2 regions of the Agathobacter sp. LCP21S3_B2 genome follow, and region 1 is predicted to be linked to the other one. Evidence: a T-box and tRNA genes for the amino acid it is inferred to sense, from the RefSeq annotation. Region 1 holds a T-box; the other holds one or more tRNA genes.
The links. A T-box is a leader RNA that pairs with one kind of tRNA and senses whether it is charged. The one in region 1 lies ahead of metG (methionine--tRNA ligase), so its partner is inferred to be a tRNA-Met.

Region 1 (9,846 bases):
CGTGTCAAGCTCTATTATTTTGTCAAGTACCTGTTCTTTTTTCTCCAGGCTTTGTATCATTATTGCGATGTATGTCTGTTCCATGGTGTTCTCCTTTCAAAAAGGCTATTGCCCAGCTCCATAACTTTGCAATAGCCTTTTTGTCTTTTATCGTTATTATTTTTTGTTTTACGACATGCCTACCTTGCTTCCGTTGCAAGTGACACGCATGACCTCTTTCCATGCATCTCTCATGGTACGCAGGTGCTCAAGCACTTCATCGAGTATCTTTGTATCTTTCTTGATATTGGCCTCAACCAGTCTCTGCATGAGGTATGTATATACCTTGTCGAAGTCCTTTGCTACCGGATATTTGTGATTCAGTGTGGCCTGAAATTCTTCGATGATTGCCTCTACCTTTTTGATATTATCGTGTGCTTTCTGTATGTCTTTTTTCTCTATAGCCATCTCTGCTATGTTGCAGAACTTGATGGCTGCCTCGTAGAGCATGAGTGTCAGCTCCGCTGGCGATGCTGTCTGAACCTTGCTGTTTGCATATACTGCGTATCCTTTGCTTTGTAACATTTGTTACCTCCCTGATTTCGTACATTTACTGTTTGTTGAAATGTACATTTTCAATATATTTCACACATTCTGACTCATGTATGGTTATTCTTTATGAGAAATAGCTGCTTAGTGAGCTCTGTGTACTGTTGAGCTTGGCGAGCGAGCTCTCCATTGCGGAGAACTTTTTATAGTAATAGTCTTCCTTGTCTGATATCTTTGTCTCCCACTCCTTGATAAGCTTTGTGTAATCACTGTACTCTGTGCTCATCTGCTTGTCGTTGTATATGGTAAACGCTGAGCTCAGTGATGTTGATGACATCTTATCTCCGATTGCCTTGTAGAGGTTGTTGGAGATTTGCTGCATAAATGTCATGACACTGTCAGGGTCATTATTGATTGCCGCCATGAGCTTATCTGTGTTGCCTGAGGTGTTGGTGTCATCCTCATCTCCGTCGATATGGTATGCGTTCTGCTCATTGTCTGCAGCATTGAGATAGCCAAGCGTATGGATTCCGAAACTTGAGAATGAGTATTTCTTGCCGTTTATCTCCACTGCTGATGACATGGCTGACTGCATGGCTGTCATTACGCCACTGAGAGTTGTATCGTTTTTGAGCAATGAATCCTTGATTTTCTGCTCCCACTTCTCAATCTCTTTGTCGGACAAGTTTTCCTTTTCATCATCTGTCAGTGGCTCATAGCTGCCTGCTGATGCTGCGTTGTAGAGCTTGGTCATCTCGTTTATGACGTTGTTGTACTCTGTCAGGAAGTCCTTTATCTTGTCATAAATGCCCTGTGTATCCGTGGCTGTGGTGATGCTGATTTCATCATTGCCGGAGGTCTTTGAGAGTGCTGTAATGTTCAGTCCATTGATGTTGAAGCTGTTGCTGGCTCCGGTGTATTTTACGCCATTTAACTCAATTTCGGCGTCTTTTCCGTCTATCTTGCTGGCATCGGTATTGTACTGTGCACTTGATGACAGGTCATACGCTGCATCCACTTCATCTACCAGCTTTGAAAGGGCTGCTTTGTACTCCTCTGAGTTTGTGTCCTTTATTGCTGCAAGTTCCTTTACGATGCTGTTTTTGTCTACGGTCTCCTGTGCTGTCTGTGCTGCTGTTGTGAGCGCTGACACTCTGCCTGCGTAGCTGTTATCTACTGCATCACTGCCTGATGCATAGGCGCCGGTTCCTGATATAAGTGCCTGCACTCCGGCTTTTCCGCCTTTGTCCGCATACGCACTATGGACAGCCTCTGTGAGCTTGCTTATGGTGTAATCATCATCCTTTTTCAGCACTGTATCCTCTGATGATTCGAAGGCTGTGACTGTTGACAGGTTTGCTGTGTATGTGTTCAGATCAGCCTCTGATATACCATTTGTGAGAGCTGTATAGGCTGTGTTTGCAGCCTCCGCATTCGTAAGCGACGCTTCATTGGATGTGTAATCTGCCTTTGATGTGATTGTTATGCCGTTTTTTGAATCATCCAGTTCACCATCTGCATAATATTTGCCGTCCGCGCGCTTGGTATATACTTTTTCGCCTGCATCCTTAAGCTTTTCATCAGTGTCTCCGACCTTTGTGTATGACACTTCCCTGGCGTCATCGCCCTCGCCGGTTGTGGATGTGTATGATATTTTTTCTGTAACCTCATAATATGCCACGTTTTTGGTCAGCTTTGCTGTATCTCCGCTGTATTTATCTGTTTCATCATCTGCGTTGATATAATTGCCGTCGGAATCTTTCTTGTATTTTTTGCCGTCGGCCGTATATGTCTCTTCTGCTGAGATGTACTTGCCGTCTGCTGATTTGTATACCGCATTGCCCTTTGCGTCTTTTGCAGTTGTCAGACTGTATGTGGTGTAGCTGTCATCACTGTTTTTCATTATGACGGCTGAGTCTCTTCCTGAGCCAAGTTTTGCAAGTGTTTCAAGCTTTGTCTTGTCTGCACTGCTATGTGCTGCATAAAAGTCCTGAACATCCGCATAAGCATTGCCATATGTTATGGCATTGAGCAGGTTGCTGCTCTGCGCATTGTACTTTGCAACATTGTCTGCTGCTGTGACATATGCGTTTCTGGCGTCTTCTATATTCTGCTGTGTGGTTTTTTTGTGCTACCGTTGTTTTTACCGGACAGGCCTGCGTACTCTCCATATGGGTTTGGTCTGGTTCCGTCTGCCGATGCTCCCACTGCGATTCCGAGCTTATAGAGTGCGCTCGCTCCTGCGGCATTTGCTCCTGTGAGAGTGAAGTCATTCTCCACACCTGTGTCCTTTGAGCTTATGTAAAAACGCTTGTAGTTGCTGTCATAGCTGGCATTAAGTCCTGCCTCCTTGAGCTGCTTCTCCACGTCTGACATTGTGGATGTCGCGCTCAGCGTGATAGTCTTTGTTGTGCCGCCTGTATTTACATTTATCTGTGCATCTCCACCTGTATAGCCAAGCTGAGCCAGTGTGGTCTTTGAACTTGAGGCATTTATCTGTGCTCCTGTGAGCGAGCCTGCCTTTGCGGTCTCCTTTATTTTAAGCGACTGCGTGCCATTTGGAGCTGTTGATGATGCTGTAACTGTGGCCTTTGTCATGTCTGAAACCGATGTCTTTTTAAGATTGTAGGCACTTGAAAATCGCAGGTTTGATATATTACTATACAGACTGTACACCTTGGTATTCAGTGACTTCCAGGATTCCTGCTTCCAGCCAAGCTTTGTCTGTGCTTTTTCATATTTTTCTTTCTTGGTTGTATAGCCTGATACAAGTGCTTTGACAATTGAATCCGTATCGAGGCCCGAATTCATTCCCGATAATCTGATTGCCATGATGTCCTCCTATCTCTTCTCATCTACCATGAGTCCTGCCATCTCCCAGACCTTCGCTATCATGTCGAGTGTCTTCTCCGGCGGGAACTCTTTGATGACTTCTTTTGTATTTTTGTCTATTATCTTTATTGTGATGCGGTTGGTCTTGTCATGGATGCCGAACACTGCCTCTGACTGGCCGTCTACGGCTCTTTTGTTGATGTCATCCACGGCCTTTTTAAGCTGCATGTTTTTCTCATTCTGCTTTTGTGCAGCAAGCTGTGCCTGGCTCTGGCTGCCGGCCTCGCCTGATGTGTCCCCGCTTGCTTCCTTTGTGTTCATCGCCTGTGTCTCTTTGGCTACGGTGTCAGATACTATCTGATTGTCTTTGCTGGACACCTCCGCCTTGCTCTGCGACTCTTCCTTTACCTGTGCGGTTGACGTACTTCCCTGATAAACCATGCCCGCACCCTTGATTGCTTCTATTGCCATTTTAAACACCTCCGTGTGATATATGTGTGCAATTGAATCATTACGGTTACATTATGCTGTCTTTCTAGGAATTATATCGGCTGATTCTTTTGAAACTTTATATTGAAAATAAATCTTCTCCGGGGCAAATTAAAAAGGACACAGCCAATATCTAACGTACGCTGTGTCCATGGATTTTGTTCTATTTGGTTTCTAAAGGTCTTTATTTCTAAAGTCCCTGCGTCATCTTGTAATCTATAAGTGTCATGAGTGATTCCGACTCGATGGCGAGCTGCTCACACTCCTCAATCCACTTATCGTAGGCTTCACTCGCCTCATCCTCAGGCTCCTTTGCTTCGAGCGCCTCCATCATGGCATTGACCTCGGCAAATTCTGCTTTGATATCCTCTAAGAGAGAGTCTTTTGTTGATTTCATGGTTTCCTCCCCATTCTTTATTCCGGCCCATCTTCGTGAGTCCGGTAACTAGTGTACTGGCATGTTGCTATTTAGTCAAATGACGCAGAATGAATTTTTCATTCTGCAAGGCGGAAGAATGAGCCGTAGCGGGCTACGGCAATTGATGACAACGCAGCAGATGAAAATTCAGGCAAGTTATTTGGCTAAATATGAACAGGTCGGTACACTAGCATATTCATATAATTTAGAGCTATGTTTATCCTATATTTATTCCATTATTTATTCCATCTTCGAATCGAAGTGTGGTTCAAGCATCTCAAGCTCTGCCACATCTATGCAGTTTGGAATCGTGCCGTCTATTACGTCCTGCTTACACTCTGCGTAGTCAAACCACTTTACAGAGTCGATTTCCTCCTTCTGCACCGTGATATCCGCTTCGTCCACATCGAGCCACAGAAGAAATACCTTGCTTATCTGGTTGTCCAGGAATCTCTCTCCGTGAAACACCTCGTCTGCATGGTGCCTGTGCAGTCCACAGTCGATAAGCTGTTCGGGCTCTATTGTCAGGCCCAGCTCCTCCCTAAGCTCTCTGAGCGCAGACGGTATATAGTCCACACCGGCTGGTATGTGTCCCGCACTTGATATGTCATAACAGCCCGGAAAGGAGTCTTTTTCCATGCACCTTTTCTGTAAAAGTATCTGTATGGAATTTCCACAGCGTCTGACTATCCAGACATGCGCAGTCCTATGAAGTATATTGTTTCTGTGCGCCTGCTTGCGCTCTACGGTCTGTCCTGTTGGATTTCCCTGCTCGTCCACTATATCAAAATATTCCATATGAGACTCCTTTCCCGGCTCAATAAAGTGCATTTTTTGAGATATATGATAGCTTATTTCTGATTGAAGTACCTATCCCGGAAATCAAGAATTTCCGGGATGGTTCGGCGGTCGCCGAACTTCGATTTAGCCAAATATGAAATTATGCAAGCACAATTTCATATTCGCCTTAAATCTTGTACTTCTCGTCGCTTACGTCCTATTCGATAGGTGCTCCTGCCGGCATTGGCTTCTCCGGTGTCAGGAGTGCGAGATTGCCCTCTGCATCCTCTGCGCAGAGTAACATTCCCTCTGATAAAACACCTGCGAGCTTAGCCGGTTTTAAGTTTACGAGAACCATTACCTTCTTGCCTACCATCTCCTCAGGAGAATAGTACTTTCTGATACCTGATACTATCTGCTTTGTCTGGTTTCCAATCTTTACCTGTGAGCAGAGAAGCTTCTTTGACTTCGCAACTGCCTCACATTTTACTATTTCACCAACCTGGAACTGGAGCTTTTCGAAATCATCAAATGTGATTTCTTCCTTTGCTTCCACATCCATCGGCTCAAGGTCTGCACCGTCTGCGGCATTTTCACCTGCGCCACAGCCACATGCTTCCTTACCCTCTACTGCTGCAAGCTTAGCCTGCTCAGCCTCAAACTCTGCCTTTTGTGCTGCCTGAATTTTCTCTACCTCAGGCATCACATCCTCTGCCTTTAATCTGCCGAAGAGGATCTCAGGTTTGTCTGTAACCTTTGTGCCGCTCTCATAGAGACCGAATTGGTCAAGGTCATCGAAATCACGGAGTGTTGTGTTAAGCTGTGCTACAATCTTTTCTGCTGTCTCCGGCAGGAATGAATGCAGAAGGCTTGCTCCGATTGTGATTGACTCTGTAAGGTTGTAAAGCACCTCAGCAAGACGATCCTGCTGTGCCTCGTCCTTTGCAAGCACCCAAGGTGTTGTCTCGTCGATGTATTTGTTGCAGCGGCGGAAAAGTGCAAATACCTCTGTGATGGCATCTGCCACACGAAGTCCTTCCATTTTCTTTGCCACTTTATCTCTTGTGCCGGTAACAACAGCCTTAAGATCTGCGTCAATGGCAGTCTGATCTGCATCGCCTGTTGCGCCTGTGCTCTTTACAATGCCGTCAAAGTATTTATTGCTCATGGAAACTGTTCTGTTTACGAGGTTTCCGAGTATGTTCGCAAGGTCTGAGTTGAATCTCTCGATTACAAGATCCCATGTGATGATTCCGTCGTTCTCGAATGGCATCTCATGAAGCACAAAGTAACGTGTGGCATCCACGCCAAAAAGTCTGACCATATCGTCTGCGTAGATAACGTTTCCTTTTGACTTACTCATCTTGTCACCGCCCTGAAGCAGCCATGGATGTCCGAATACCTGCTTTGGAAGCGGAAGGTCAAGCGCCATAAGGAAAATAGGCCAGTAAATAGTGTGGAAACGCACGATATCTTTTCCGATAAGGTGCAGATCTGCAGGCCAGTTTTTCTTGAAAAGCTCTGATGATCCGTCAGGATCGTAGCCGATTTTTGTGATATAGTTTGTGAGGGCATCAAGCCATACATACACTACATGCTCTGGATCGAAATCTACCGGAATTCCCCAGCTGAATGATGTTCTCGATACGCAAAGATCCTGAAGTCCCGGAAGCAGGAAGTTGTTCATCATCTCGTTTTTCCTTGAAACCGGCTGGATGAAATCAGGGTGTGTGTTGATGTAGTCGATGAGTCTGTCTGCATATTTGCTCATCTTGAAGAAGTATGCCTCCTCCTTCGCAGGCTGTACCTCACGTCCGCAGTCCGGGCATTTTCCGTCCACGAGCTGTGACTCTGTCCAGAATGACTCACATGGTGTACAGTAAAGTCCCTCGTATGAGCCCTTGTAGATGTCGCCCTGATCGTAAAGCTTCTTGAAGATTTTCTTTACACATTTCTCATGGTCCTCATCTGTTGTGCGGACAAAATTGTCATATGATGAATTTACCAGATCCCAGATTTTCTTTACCTCACCTGAAATCTGATCTACATACTCCTTCGGTGAAATTCCGGCTGCCTCAGCCTTTTCCTGGATTTTCTGTCCGTGCTCATCTGTTCCTGTCTGGAAATATACGTCGTATCCCTCTGCTCTCTTGTATCTGGCGATTGCGTCTGCAAGGATGATCTCATATGTGTTTCCGATATGTGGCTTGCCTGATGTGTACGCAATGGCTGTTGTCATGTAATATTTACCTTTGTTTGCCAATTTAGTTTCCTCCTGTTTTTCTCAAAATGCGTATAAATACATAACTTATGCCGTCTGATTTCGCATAAAGCACATTCTTTATGCTCATCATACTTCTTTTATACGCTAAAAAACGCCTCCTCAGGAGAAAACTCCCAAGAAGACGATTATATCGTGGTACCACTTCTCTTCACGCAGCTATCAAAATCATCCGGCATCTTTTGCCGGCTCTGCTGCGCCTCTTTCCGCTATAACAGGCGGTTCCTGTCAGTATCTAGCCAATGGTTCGATACTGCTGCTCCAAAGCCATGTTCCTCCTACTTTAGGTCATCCCCTCTCAGCCTGTGTGGGATTTCTCTGTAAATCTGCCATAAAAGTACTCTCTTTTTCGTCGCTTTTATCTCATACATTTCTAGAGTAGCATGTGGCTTTTAAATTGTCAACTGTTGTAATTCAACAAGAATAAGTTTATCTGTTTTTATCTATTTTAATCTTGTTTTACCCTATCGTATAATAATATACGCTGTATATGCCGCATACATTAGCAGCATGATGATGCCCTCGCCTCTTTTTATCTCACGCTTTGTCCATGCCATAATCCACACGATGAGTGAAAATACCACAAGCACTATAATATCTATGATATTTTCCTGTATGAATGCTATCGGGCTGATGGCTGATGCAATTCCGAGCACCATGAGTATGTTGAAAATGCATGAGCCGACTGCATTTCCGAGTGCCATATCGACCTCGTTTTTTCTGGCTGCGACTATTGATGTCACAAGCTCCGGAAGTGATGTTCCGATAGATACGATGGTTAGTCCGACGAGTGTCTGGCTCATTCCAAGGTCAATCGCTATGCGGCTTGCACTGTCTACTACGACATCTCCACCTACTGCGATGCCGACAGCTCCGATTAGAATGAAAATCACTGCTTTTGGCATTGAGATGAGAGGTATCTCATCGACCTCCTCATCTGATGACTGCCTGTTCTGCTTTAATGTGTGTCTGATAAGGTAGAAAATATATCCTGCAAAGCAGCCGAGCAGTATTATTCCGTCCGCTCTGCCGAGTATCATGCCGATTGTTCCCATGACAAGAAGTAAAATGGCACATATCATCGAGAATGGGAAGTCCCTTTTTAAGGATGCTCCGTCCACCACGACCGGTGTCATCAAAGCGCACACACCGATTACTACCATGAGGTTAAATATGTTTGAGCCTGTCACGTTGCTGACTGCAAGCGTATTGTTGTGTGCTATTGATGCTGCCACACTGACCGCTGTTTCAGGAAGTGAGGTTCCCATCGCAACAATTGTCAGTCCAATGATAAGCGACGGCACCTTGAAGCGCTTTGCCACGTTTGAGCTGCCCTCCACGAACAGGTCTGCGCCCTTTACCAAAAACACAAAGCCCACTATGAGGCAGAGCAGCACCACTATAAACGGTGCATTATTGATGAAATTTTCCATGTTGATTCCTCCATTTTTTATTTTTGTATTCTATATTATTTCATTTCTTATAGTATCTGAAATGTAATATCCCAGCCACAGTTTCTGTCATATCATAACACGCTCATTAAAAGCTTATAATTCCCAGGTGCTCAAGCAATATCTTCACGCCTATGAGTATGAGAATGATTCCTCCGGCTATCTCTGATTTCTTTTTATATTTATTGCCGAAAAAGTTTCCGACTATGACTCCGATGATTGAGAGCACGAAGGTTGTAAATCCGATGATTGCAATAGCCCAGTAGATGTTTAAGCTGTCATAGGTAAATGCAAACATAATTCCGACTGCAAGCGCATCGATGCTTGTCGCAATTGCAAGCAGAAGCATCTCTCCCTGATTGAGCGCCAGGTCTTTTTCCACGACCGCGTCATCATCCTTTTCCTTCACTGCCTCATAAACCATCTTGCCACCGATAAAGCCCAGCAGAATGAATGCTATCCAGTGGTCAATGCTTGTGATGTACTTCTCAAACCGGATGCCAAGCATATAGCCGATAAACGGCATGAGCGCCTGAAAGCCTCCGAAATACAGACCGATTGTCAGCGCCTGCTTTCTGTTTACCTTTGTCATTCCAAGTCCCTTGCAGATGGATACTGCGAAGGCGTCCATTGACAAACCTACTCCTATGAGCAGGATTTCGATAAATAATACCATATTTTTCTCCCTTTTGCCTAGTGTGCGGCGATTAATTTCTCCCGGATAAGCATATGAATGCGTTACTGTTCACACCTAACAGTGTGATCAGCTATGAAAAAATGAGACCCTCGCATGCAGACACGAAACTTTATAAAGCTATAATTTATGGCTTATATAGCTTTATTGTGTGCTGCATACTTGAGTCTCATTCTTTAATGTTTGCCAGGTCTATTGACCGGTCTGTTGACAAACCACGTATATTTAAGAATACGCGAACTACTCCCTCAGAGGTAGTGTGTATTTAATTAATCGCCTTTGCTTCTAAAAAATATATCAAATGACATTGGCTGTGTCAATGTATTTTACCGCTAATCTTTGTAAGTATCAGCTAACCTGGTTACTGTTCACA
Region 2 (9,846 bases), on a different contig from region 1:
ATTGTTACTATCCATATTTTCCTCTTATTTTGTGCTATATTTCAATTCCTAAAAGCTCCACTCCAAGCTTAGTGAGTGAAACAACCCTCTCAAAATCATCCTTCAGATAAAGATAGCCCATGACCGCCTCAAGCCCTGTAGCTTTCCTGTAATCAGCCATTGTAGCGTTTTTTGCCATGGAAGGCGACTTGGCATTGCGCCCCCTGTGATACACCTCACTCTCCTCCTCTGTCAGATGAGGTAAAAGTGCCTCTATCATGAGAGCCTGCGTATGTGCCTTTACTATATTACTTGTGTGCTTATGAAGCAGATTCGCCTTTGTATTGCCCTTTCCCACCACAACAGAGCGGATGACAATATCAAATATGCCATCACCGATATATGCAAGTGTAAGCGGAGAGTATGTCCTTATATCAACATCCTTTATTCCAAACTGTTCCTTAATATATGAGTCTATCTTCATACTATACAAGCTCCCATTTTACTCCCTCTCTGGTATCCTTTATGGCAACCCCCTTTGCCAGAAGCTCATCTCTTATGGCATCGGCTGTCGCAAAATCCTTTGCCTTTTTAGCGGCTGCACGCTCTGTAATTTTATCATTGATAAATGCCTCAAGCTCACTGTCTACAGATGACGATGCCTCAAGTAATGCCTTTCCTGATTCCCTAAGTCCCAGATCAAGTACCTGCTCAAAGTCATCGATAAGTGCAAGCTTTGTCCTGTCTGAGATATCAGCCTTAAGCACATCATACACTATGGTTATAGCCATTGATGTATTCAGATCATTTGAGACTGCATCAGTAAATTTCTTCTTAAAGTCAGCAAAAGCTGTCTCATCAATATCACCTTCATCCTTAAGCTCTGCCACACGCTTTGCAATCTTATTGTATGCCGCAACTGCATTGTCGAGCGCATCAAACGAAAACTCAAGAGGCTTTCTGTAGTGTGACTGTAAGCAGAAGAATCTGTAGGCAAGCGGATTGTAGCCCTTCTCCTGAAGCACCGAAACTGTGAGGATTGCACCCTTCGACTTGCTCATCTTGCCGGCTCTGTCATTTAAGTGATTGACATGGAACCAGTACTTGCACCAGTCGTGTCCCAGATAGCTCTCTGACTGTGCAATCTCATTGGTGTGATGTGGGAAAATATTGTCCACACCACCACAGTGGATATCCACGTACTCTCCGAGATGCTTCATGCTGATGCATGAGCACTCTATATGCCATCCCGGATATCCGACGCCCCATGGGCTGTCCCATTTAAGAGCCTGGTCCTCAAACTTAGACTGTGTAAACCAGAGTACGAAATCATTTTTATTCTTCTTGTTTACATCCTCCTCAACATCATCTCGCACTCCAACCTGAAGCTGTTCCTTCTCTACTGCTGAAGAGAACACAAAATAATCATCAAGCTTTGATGTATCGAAATATACATTGCCTCCTGCAAAATAGGCATAGCCCTTCTCGATAAGCACCTCCACCATATTGATAAACTCCTGAATACAGTTGGTTGCAGGCTCCACTACATCAGGCATTCTGTTGTGTACGGCTGTAAAATCCTTGAAAAAGGCGTCCGTGTACTCCTTTGCTACCTCCATGACGCTCTTGTGTTCACGCTTTGCGCCCTTTAGCATCTTGTCCTCTCCGGTATCTCCGTCGCTTGAGAGATGTCCCACATCTGTAATATTCATGACACGCTTTACATCATAGCCCACATAGCGAAGTGCCTTCTCAAGCACATCCTCCATGATGTATGAGCGGATATTTCCGATATGTGCAAAATGGTAAACTGTAGGTCCACATGTATACATGCCGATTTTGCCGTCAACACGTGGAACAACAGTATCAATCTGTCTTGTGAGTGTATTGTAAAACTTGAAATTGTTCTCCATTATTTATATCTCCTTTTGGATGATTTATAACTATCTTTTTATTTTAGCATGTTTTCCCTATATATTCAAATCAATCGGCCTGACAGCCTCCACAGCCGCTGCATCCGCCTCCGACCTGCATACTTGCCTCATAGAGACCTGTAAGTGAGCAGATTGCCTGTGATGCAATTCCCTCCTCGCGGCCTGTAAAACCAAGCCACTCCTCGGTCGTCGCCTTTATATTTACCTGCTCCTTTGCGATTTGCAGCGTATCAGCCACATTCTGCTCCATCTGCTCAATATACGGACGAAGCTTCGGCTTTTGTGCAATTACTGTCGCATCTATGTTTTCTATCACATAGCCTTTTTTTGCAATGAGCTCTCTCACATGCTCCAAAAGCTTAAGACTCGAAATACCCTCATATGCCGGGTCTGTATCCGGGAAATGCTTTCCAATATCGCCAAGTGCCGCTGCACCCAAGAGTGCATCCATTATCGCATGCAACAGTACATCGGCATCCGAATGGCCTAAAAGCCCGAGTGTATGCGGAACCTTCACTCCTCCTAAAATCAAATCTCTGCCCTCAACAAGCTTGTGCACATCATAGCCCATTCCTACTCTCATATATCGTCTCTCTTTCTATCAGATACAATACCTCATGTTATTGCCAACTGTCATTGCTCTGTATTTTGGTTTTTTAAATATAGTATACCTTATTTTTCCTGTTGCGCCAAGATATTATTTTAAGCTATTTTCAAATAAAAGACCGCCCCGGACAAACCGGAGCGGTCTTTATTAAAATTGAAATAGTCCATTAAATGTCTTATGCAAGTGCTGCAGTGATGATAGCCATTGAGTAAACCTCTCCTGCATTACATCCACGAGAAAGGTCATTGATTGGAGCATTGAGTCCAAGAAGGATTGGGCCGTATGCTTCGAAATTACCAAGTCTCTGTGCAATCTTGTATCCGATATTTCCTGCGTTGATGTCAGGGAAGATAAATGTATTTGCATGACCCGCAACCTCAGACTGTGGGCACTTTGTGCGGGCTACACGTGGTGCAACTGCTGCGTCAAACTGGATTTCTCCCTCGATTGGAAGATTTGGATATTTTTCTTTTGCCTTGTGAGCTGCGTTTCTCATCTTGTCAACATCCTCGCCCTTTCCTGAGCCAAGTGTTGAGTAGCTTAAGAATGCAACCTTTGGATCGATACCGAAGATCTTAGCACACTCTGCTGATTCTCCTGCGATTTCAACAAGCTCGTCCTCTGTAGGATGGATATTGATAGCGCAGTCGCTCATTGCAAGCACCTCATTCTCACCTGTAGCAGATGGACGAACAAGGATAAAGCATGAAGATACGATTGTGTTGCCAGGCTTTGTCTTGATAAGCTGTAATGCCGGACGAACTGTATCTGCTGTTGAGTATGTAGCTCCTCCGAGAAGTGCGTCTGCGATACCCATCTTTACAAGCATTGTTCCAAAGTAGTTAGCTGATGAAAGAATTCCCTTAGCCTGCTCCGGTGTAACACCCTTGCTCTTACGAAGCTCGCAGAATAATTCAACCATCTCATCCATACGGTCAAATTTCATAGGATCTATAATCTCTGCTCCACGGATATTGAAACCGCTCTTCTCAGCGCTTGCATTAATCTTCTCAGGATCTCCGACAAGGATAGGATGTAAGAAGTTGCTTGCAAGTAAACGCGAAGCTGCCTCAAGGATACGTGAATCCTCTCCCTCTGTGAATACGATTTTCTTTGGGTTTTTCTTTAATATTTCGATTAACTGACCAAATCCAAACATGATAATGTCTCCTTTATGTATATTATTTATTATTTAAAACTATATCTGGTTTCACACCACTGACTATAATATACTTATTTTTCACGAATATCAATAATTGTTAAAAGGTTGTCAAGATGTTCGCGAAAAAATCCAATTCAAGATATTTCATGGCACAATAAAAGGAACCGGATTAATATTTTCCGATTCCTTTTATAATGATCACTATTTATTCGTTTAAGGAGTATTTATCATGAAAAACCATTTACTCTGCAAGTGCCTTAAATGCCTCATCAAGATCCTCAATTATATCATCCACATTCTCAGTTCCGATTGAAAGACGGATTGTGTTTGGCTTGATGCCCTGATCTAAGAGCTCTGCTTCATTGCACTCTGAGTGTGTGGTAGAAGCCGGATGTATAGCAAGTGACTTAACATCAGCTACGTTTGCAAGCAGTGAGAAAAGCTCAAGGTTGTCAATAAATTTCTGCGCTTCCTTTGCTCCACCCTTAATCTCGAATGTAAATATAGAGCCGCCTCCGTTAGGGAAGTATTTCTTGTAAAGTTCCTGCTGCTCTTTATCCTCTGAAATAGATGGATGATTAACCTTCTCTACGAGTGGCTGATCCTTTAAGTACTGAACTACCTTGAGTGCATTCTCAACATGACGCTCCACACGAAGCGAAAGTGTCTCAAGTCCCTGAAGGAAGATAAATGAATGAACAGGCGAAATTGTTGCTCCTGTATCACGAAGTAAAATTGCCCTGATATATGTCGCAAATGCTGCCGGTGCGCAATCCTTTGCAAAGCTTACTCCGTGGTATGATACGTTTGGCTCTACAAGCCATGGCCATTTATCATTCTGTGTCCAGTCGAATTTACCGCTGTCAATTATGACTCCACCAATTGTTGTTCCGTGTCCACCGATGAACTTTGTTGCTGAGTGAACCACGATATCAGCACCGTACTCAATCGGACGGACAAGATATGGTGTAGCAAAGGTATTATCTACGATAAGCGGGATTCCTGCCTCATGAGCGATATTTGCAATTTTTTCGATATCTACTACCTCTGAGTTTGGATTTCCGAGTGTCTCGATTTCAATAGCTTTTGTATTCTCTTTGATGGCAGCCTTGATTCCATCATAATCGAATGGATCTACGAATGTAGCCTCAATTCCGTAATCAGGAAGTGTGTGTGCCAAGAGATTGTATGTACCGCCGTAGATATTCTTTGCTGCAACAATATGGTCACCTGCGTGTGCTACTGCCTGGAAAGCATATGTGAGTGCCGCTGCTCCGGAACCAACAGCAAGTGCTGCCACGCCACCCTCGAGTGCTGCAATTCTTCTCTCAAATACATCCTCTGTAGGGTTTGTCAGTCTGCCGTATATATTTCCTGCATCTCTGAGTCCGAATCTGTCTGCCGCATGCTCACTGTTATGGAACACATATGATGAAGTAAGGTAGATTGGAACTGCTCTCGCATCTGTAACCGGATCAGGTGTTTCCTGTCCTACATGTAATTGTAATGTCTCAAATTTCAAATTTCTGTCTGCATAATGTTTCTTGCTCATATTAATATCCTCCTATTAATGATATGTTAATGTTATTTGTTTTTAATTTTAATTTCGGGATGCTGTTCCCTTGAACTAAACATATCATACCATCTTTCTAGGAAAAGTGTTAATACTTATAACTAAGAGCTTGCTATAAACATATTTTATAGCTGCATATTCTTTAAAACATCTGCAAGTTCTCTCGTAGCTGCACCAACGTCCATGTTATTTACTGCATAATCACATATCTGGCGGTTACGTTTCTCGGCATCTATGGACAGAATACGAAGTGTCTTTTCTTCTATCGAGTAATCCTGTTCTATGATATCCCGGATTAAGAGCTCCTTGTCACGTGCCACATACACTATTACAGTAGGAAAATGACGCTTCATTGCAATGGCACCGCACATGTCAAGTGGCATCACGACAAAATGTCCCTTTTCAAGCACTGCCTCTATATCCTCCATTTTGGTGCCATACTGTATTCCTGCATATCTTGTCTTTTCAAAGAAATCCTGCGCATTGAACTCCTCCTCCGTCAGGTACCTGTGCTTATCTCCGGGCTTGGTACAGTATGTTTTCGGATTCTCAAACTGCTCCATGGCGCACAGACTGTCTGATAGCGCTGTCTTTCCCGAGCCTGATGGTCCGACAAGCGCCACAACTGACGGATTCTTTATATTTTTATTTCTATATAGTGACGCATTTATTATCTGCTCCACGAGATATACAAACTCTGTGATATTATTAACAGATAAAAGTCCTGTCATTTTTGAATTCCACGGCTTTCGCATGAGCACAGGATATGTGGCCGGTGTCTCAAGCACATTGTGTATGGCATCATCTAAAATAATATCAAACTGCACGAGATTTTTTGCATTGCCAAGTATGATATTTTCTGTCGGAAAATCAGGAAATGCCTCCATTATCTGACTCGCCCTCACTCCCATGAAGCCCGGTGCCACCGCCGTGATAAAATATACCTCTCCGATATCCATGAGCTTTCTTATCATCCGCTTTGTCTCTTCTGTAGGCTTCTGCCTCTCGTAAAGTGTATTATCCCGGTAAAATTCCTTTATGACAGAGGCTCTGCCGGTATTCTCCCACGAATCTATATCCTCCAGTTCAAGCGGTGGGGTGATATTATATTTTTTGTTTGCCATATCTATGGCTATACTGTTGAATGGGGCTGTCACATCATCCCAGTCAAGTCCTATTTTAGGTCTTATCATGCTTATCCCTTTCTGTTTCGTAACTATTTATAACAAAAAGACCTGCAACAACTGCAAGTCTTAACAAGTAGCGAGGGAGAGACTCGAACTCTCAACCTCCCGGGTATGAACCGGACGCTCTAGCCAGTTGAGCCACCTCGCCATATTTGATTGATACCTTTAAAAGGATGGGACCTACAGGGCTCGAACCTGTGACCCTCTGCTTGTAAGGCAGATGCTCTCCCAGCTGAGCTAAGATCCCGTGTCACTTCTGCTGAAGTAAAGTAGCGAGGGAGAGACTCGAACTCTCAACCTCCCGGGTATGAACCGGACGCTCTAGCCAGTTGAGCCACCTCGCCATATTGATTGATATCCTTTAAAAGGATGGGACCTACAGGGCTCGAACCTGTGACCCTCTGCTTGTAAGGCAGATGCTCTCCCAGCTGAGCTAAGATCCCATGTCGTCAACCGACTTGATTATTATATACAGTCGGCACCTTATTGTCAACAACTTTTTTCATTTTATTTAAAAAATTTTAACTATTCAGAAGTCTCTCCACAAGTTTCACGCACTCTGCTGCATCCTTTGAATATCCGTCAGCTCCTATCTCGTCTGCAAAGCTCTGTGTAATGCAGGCTCCACCGATTACAACCTTACTCTTACAGCCCTTTTCCTTGCAGATTTCCACTACATCCTTCATGCGCATCATGGTTGTAGTCATAAGAGCTGACAGTCCGATAACCGCCGCATTCGTCTCAATCGCCTTGTTGACAATATCCTCACAAGGCACATCCTTTCCCATATCAATCACGTTGTAGCCATAGTTTTTAAGCATAAGCACAACAAGGTTCTTTCCTATATCATGGATATCCCCCTCCACCGTTGCAATGACAAGAGTCGGCATATCCTCCCCTGAGTCTTTCTTCTCAAGCAGTGGCTCGAGATGTTCTATAGCAAGCTTCATGGTATTTGCACTGCCGATAAGCTGTGGCAGGAAATACTTCTTCTGGTTGAAAAGCTCTCCCACCTCATTAATAGCCGGAATCAGGCTGTTATTAATAATCTCGTCAGGCTTTGCCCCATCAGAAAGCATTTTCTTTACTTCATCAATTATACTGCCCTTGTTTCCCTTTAAGACAGCCTGAAATACCGCATCCTTACTGCCCACTGCGCATGTGTCGTTTGAAGCAGACGCATCATTGTCCGACTTTTTCACAACAACAGTCTCATATTGGGCCTTTTCCTCCGCAAGCCTGCTCATGCGCTCGATGTATGCTATATCGCTGTCAGGTCTGTCGAGCAGCATATCCGATGCAAATGCAGCATTCATCAAAAGCTCCTGTGATGGATTGGCAATAGCCATGGTGAGTCCCTTGCATATGGCCATTGTAAGAAACGCTGTGTTCACGTACATACGCTCAGGCAGTCCGAAGGATATATTTGAAAGTCCGCATATTGTAGGAAGCTTTTTCTCATCCTTGCAGTACGCAATGGTCTCATAGCACTCGATTGCGGCCTTTGGATTTGCACCTATTGTCGCAACAAGTCCATCCACCACGATATCCTCATGTGCCATTCCAAGCGAAAGTGCCTTGTCATAAATAGTATTTATAATCTGCTTTTTCTCCTCGACATCCTTTGGCAATCCTGCATCCGAAAGTGGTAAGAGTATAAACATCGCCCCATATTTTGCCGCAAGAGGCAGAAGCTTTTCCATCTTTTCTGTCTCAAGGGAAATAGAATTGATGAGAGCTCTTCCCGGATAAATCTTAAGAGCCTCCTCTATTACCTCCACATAGCTTGAATCAATACAAAGTGGACAGTCCACTGTAGATGAAACCTCATATATAACCGATTTCATCATCTCCTTCTCATCGATACCATTCATGCCCATATTGATATCAAGTATTCTCGCACCATTTGTCTCCTGCTCCATAGCCATCTGGCGCACCAGGTCAAGCTTTCCCTCACGAAGCTGTGCCTGCAGCTTTTTCTTGCCTGTAGGATTGATTCTCTCTCCGACCACAGTAAAGTTGCCATCTAAGTCAATCTCTACATTCTTCCGTTCGGACGCAAGCACTCTTCTATGGTGCTCAAGCGGCTTATGAACAGGCATTGACTTTACGGCCTCTGTGAGAGCACGTATATGCTCCGGCGTGGTGCCACAACAGCCTCCGACAATAGATGCACCTGCCTTCACAAGCCCTTTCATCGCATTCGCAAACATATCCGGAGTCATCTTGTATACAGTTTTACCGTCCTCAAGCTCCGGAAGCCCGGCATTTGGCTTTGCAATAAGAGGAACTGTAGAGTACTCTGCCATTTTTTCAACCAGCGCTATCATCTCAGCTGGTCCCGTCGAACAGTTCACACCGATTGCATCCACTCCAAGTGACTGCAGCACAACAACTGCTGTCTCAGGCGGTGTACCAAAAAGAGTCCTGCCATCCTCGTTATAGGTGAGTGTCACCATAATAGGCAGGTCGCTTACCTCTTTTATAGCAAGCACTGCCGCTCTGCACTCCTGAAGACTCATCATTGTCTCAACCACAAAAACATCTGCGCCCGCCGCATCAAGGATCCTCGCCTGCTCCTTGTACACCTCCAAAAGCTCCTCAAACATCAGATCCCCGAGTGGAAAAAGCTGTCTGCCGGTCATCGTCATGTCTGCTGCTACAAGTGCCCTATCCCCTACAGCCTGCTTTGACAGGCCAACCAGTGTGGTATTTATCTCGTTAATTTTCTCCTGTAAACCATATTCTAAAAGCTTAATCCGGTTTCCTGTAAATGTAGGTGCATAAACAATATTCGTGCCGTTATCGACATAAGCCTTCTGCAAATCAAGAATCACCTGCGGATGCTCCATCACCCATTCCTCCGGACACACCCCTACCGGCATGCCCGCTGCCATCAGGTTTGTACCGGTCGCTCCATCCAGGATAACTATGTTTTCTCTGATATATTTTCTGAATTCTTCTCTTGTCATTTCGTTTCCTTTTCTGTTTCAGCTGTTATTTACTCCACAGTGTAAAGTATTTCAAAGCAAAAGCTATGTGCTCTTCATCCTTGAAATTTGTGATAATTTATATTATCATTGTAACCGATTTTAAAACAAAAAAATCAATAGTCTATTCACATAATATACTAAAACACTATATTTTTCAAACAAAAGAAAGGATTTCTTATGAAACTTATCGCTTTAGATCTTGACGGAACACTTTTCAACAACAAAAGTCAGATATCCAAGGAAAATATAAAAGCTATAAAAGAGGCAACTGCTGCCGGAATAAATGTGGTCATCTCCACCGGCCGTCCATTAGGAGGGCTGCCGTTTGAGGCAATTAAGGACACCGGCATCCGCTACGCTATCACTGCAAACGGAAGTGCAATCTACGAGATTGACACCCAAAAATGTCTT

Region 2: it has a tRNA-Met gene. The T-box ahead of metG (methionine--tRNA ligase) is inferred to sense a tRNA for this amino acid. The anticodon was not compared.

What each region holds. Positions count from the first base shown of each region.
Region 1 covers NZ_JBQKGQ010000011.1:107,596-117,441, forward strand. The annotation lists gene ACTQ1L_RS09715 (flagellar protein FliT) at 1-84, opposite strand, end outside; gene fliS (flagellar export chaperone FliS) at 169-564, opposite strand; gene fliD (flagellar filament capping protein FliD) at 656-2,431, opposite strand; gene ACTQ1L_RS09730 (flagellar cap protein FliD N-terminal domain-containing protein) at 2,632-3,360, opposite strand; gene ACTQ1L_RS09735 (flagellar protein FlaG) at 3,370-3,831, opposite strand; gene ACTQ1L_RS09740 (hypothetical protein) at 4,040-4,246, opposite strand; gene ACTQ1L_RS09745 (NUDIX hydrolase) at 4,508-5,065, opposite strand; gene metG (methionine--tRNA ligase) at 5,265-7,286, opposite strand; T-box leader at 7,446-7,690, opposite strand; gene ACTQ1L_RS09755 (calcium/sodium antiporter) at 7,793-8,761, opposite strand; gene ACTQ1L_RS09760 (manganese efflux pump MntP) at 8,868-9,455, opposite strand.
Region 2 covers NZ_JBQKGQ010000010.1:36,857-46,702, reverse strand. The annotation lists gene rlmB (23S rRNA (guanosine(2251)-2'-O)-methyltransferase RlmB) at 1-15, opposite strand, end outside; gene ACTQ1L_RS08725 (Mini-ribonuclease 3) at 35-463, opposite strand; gene cysS (cysteine--tRNA ligase) at 465-1,892, opposite strand; gene ispF (2-C-methyl-D-erythritol 2,4-cyclodiphosphate synthase) at 1,963-2,496, opposite strand; gene pta (phosphate acetyltransferase) at 2,696-3,679, opposite strand; gene ACTQ1L_RS08705 (O-acetylhomoserine aminocarboxypropyltransferase/cysteine synthase family protein) at 3,924-5,234, opposite strand; gene ACTQ1L_RS08700 (5' nucleotidase, NT5C type) at 5,381-6,448, opposite strand; tRNA gene ACTQ1L_RS08695 (tRNA-Met) at 6,517-6,590, opposite strand; tRNA gene ACTQ1L_RS08690 (tRNA-Val) at 6,617-6,689, opposite strand; tRNA gene ACTQ1L_RS08685 (tRNA-Met) at 6,713-6,786, opposite strand; tRNA gene ACTQ1L_RS08680 (tRNA-Val) at 6,813-6,885, opposite strand; gene ACTQ1L_RS08675 (homocysteine S-methyltransferase family protein) at 6,964-9,414, opposite strand; gene ACTQ1L_RS08670 (Cof-type HAD-IIB family hydrolase) at 9,613-9,846, shown strand, end outside.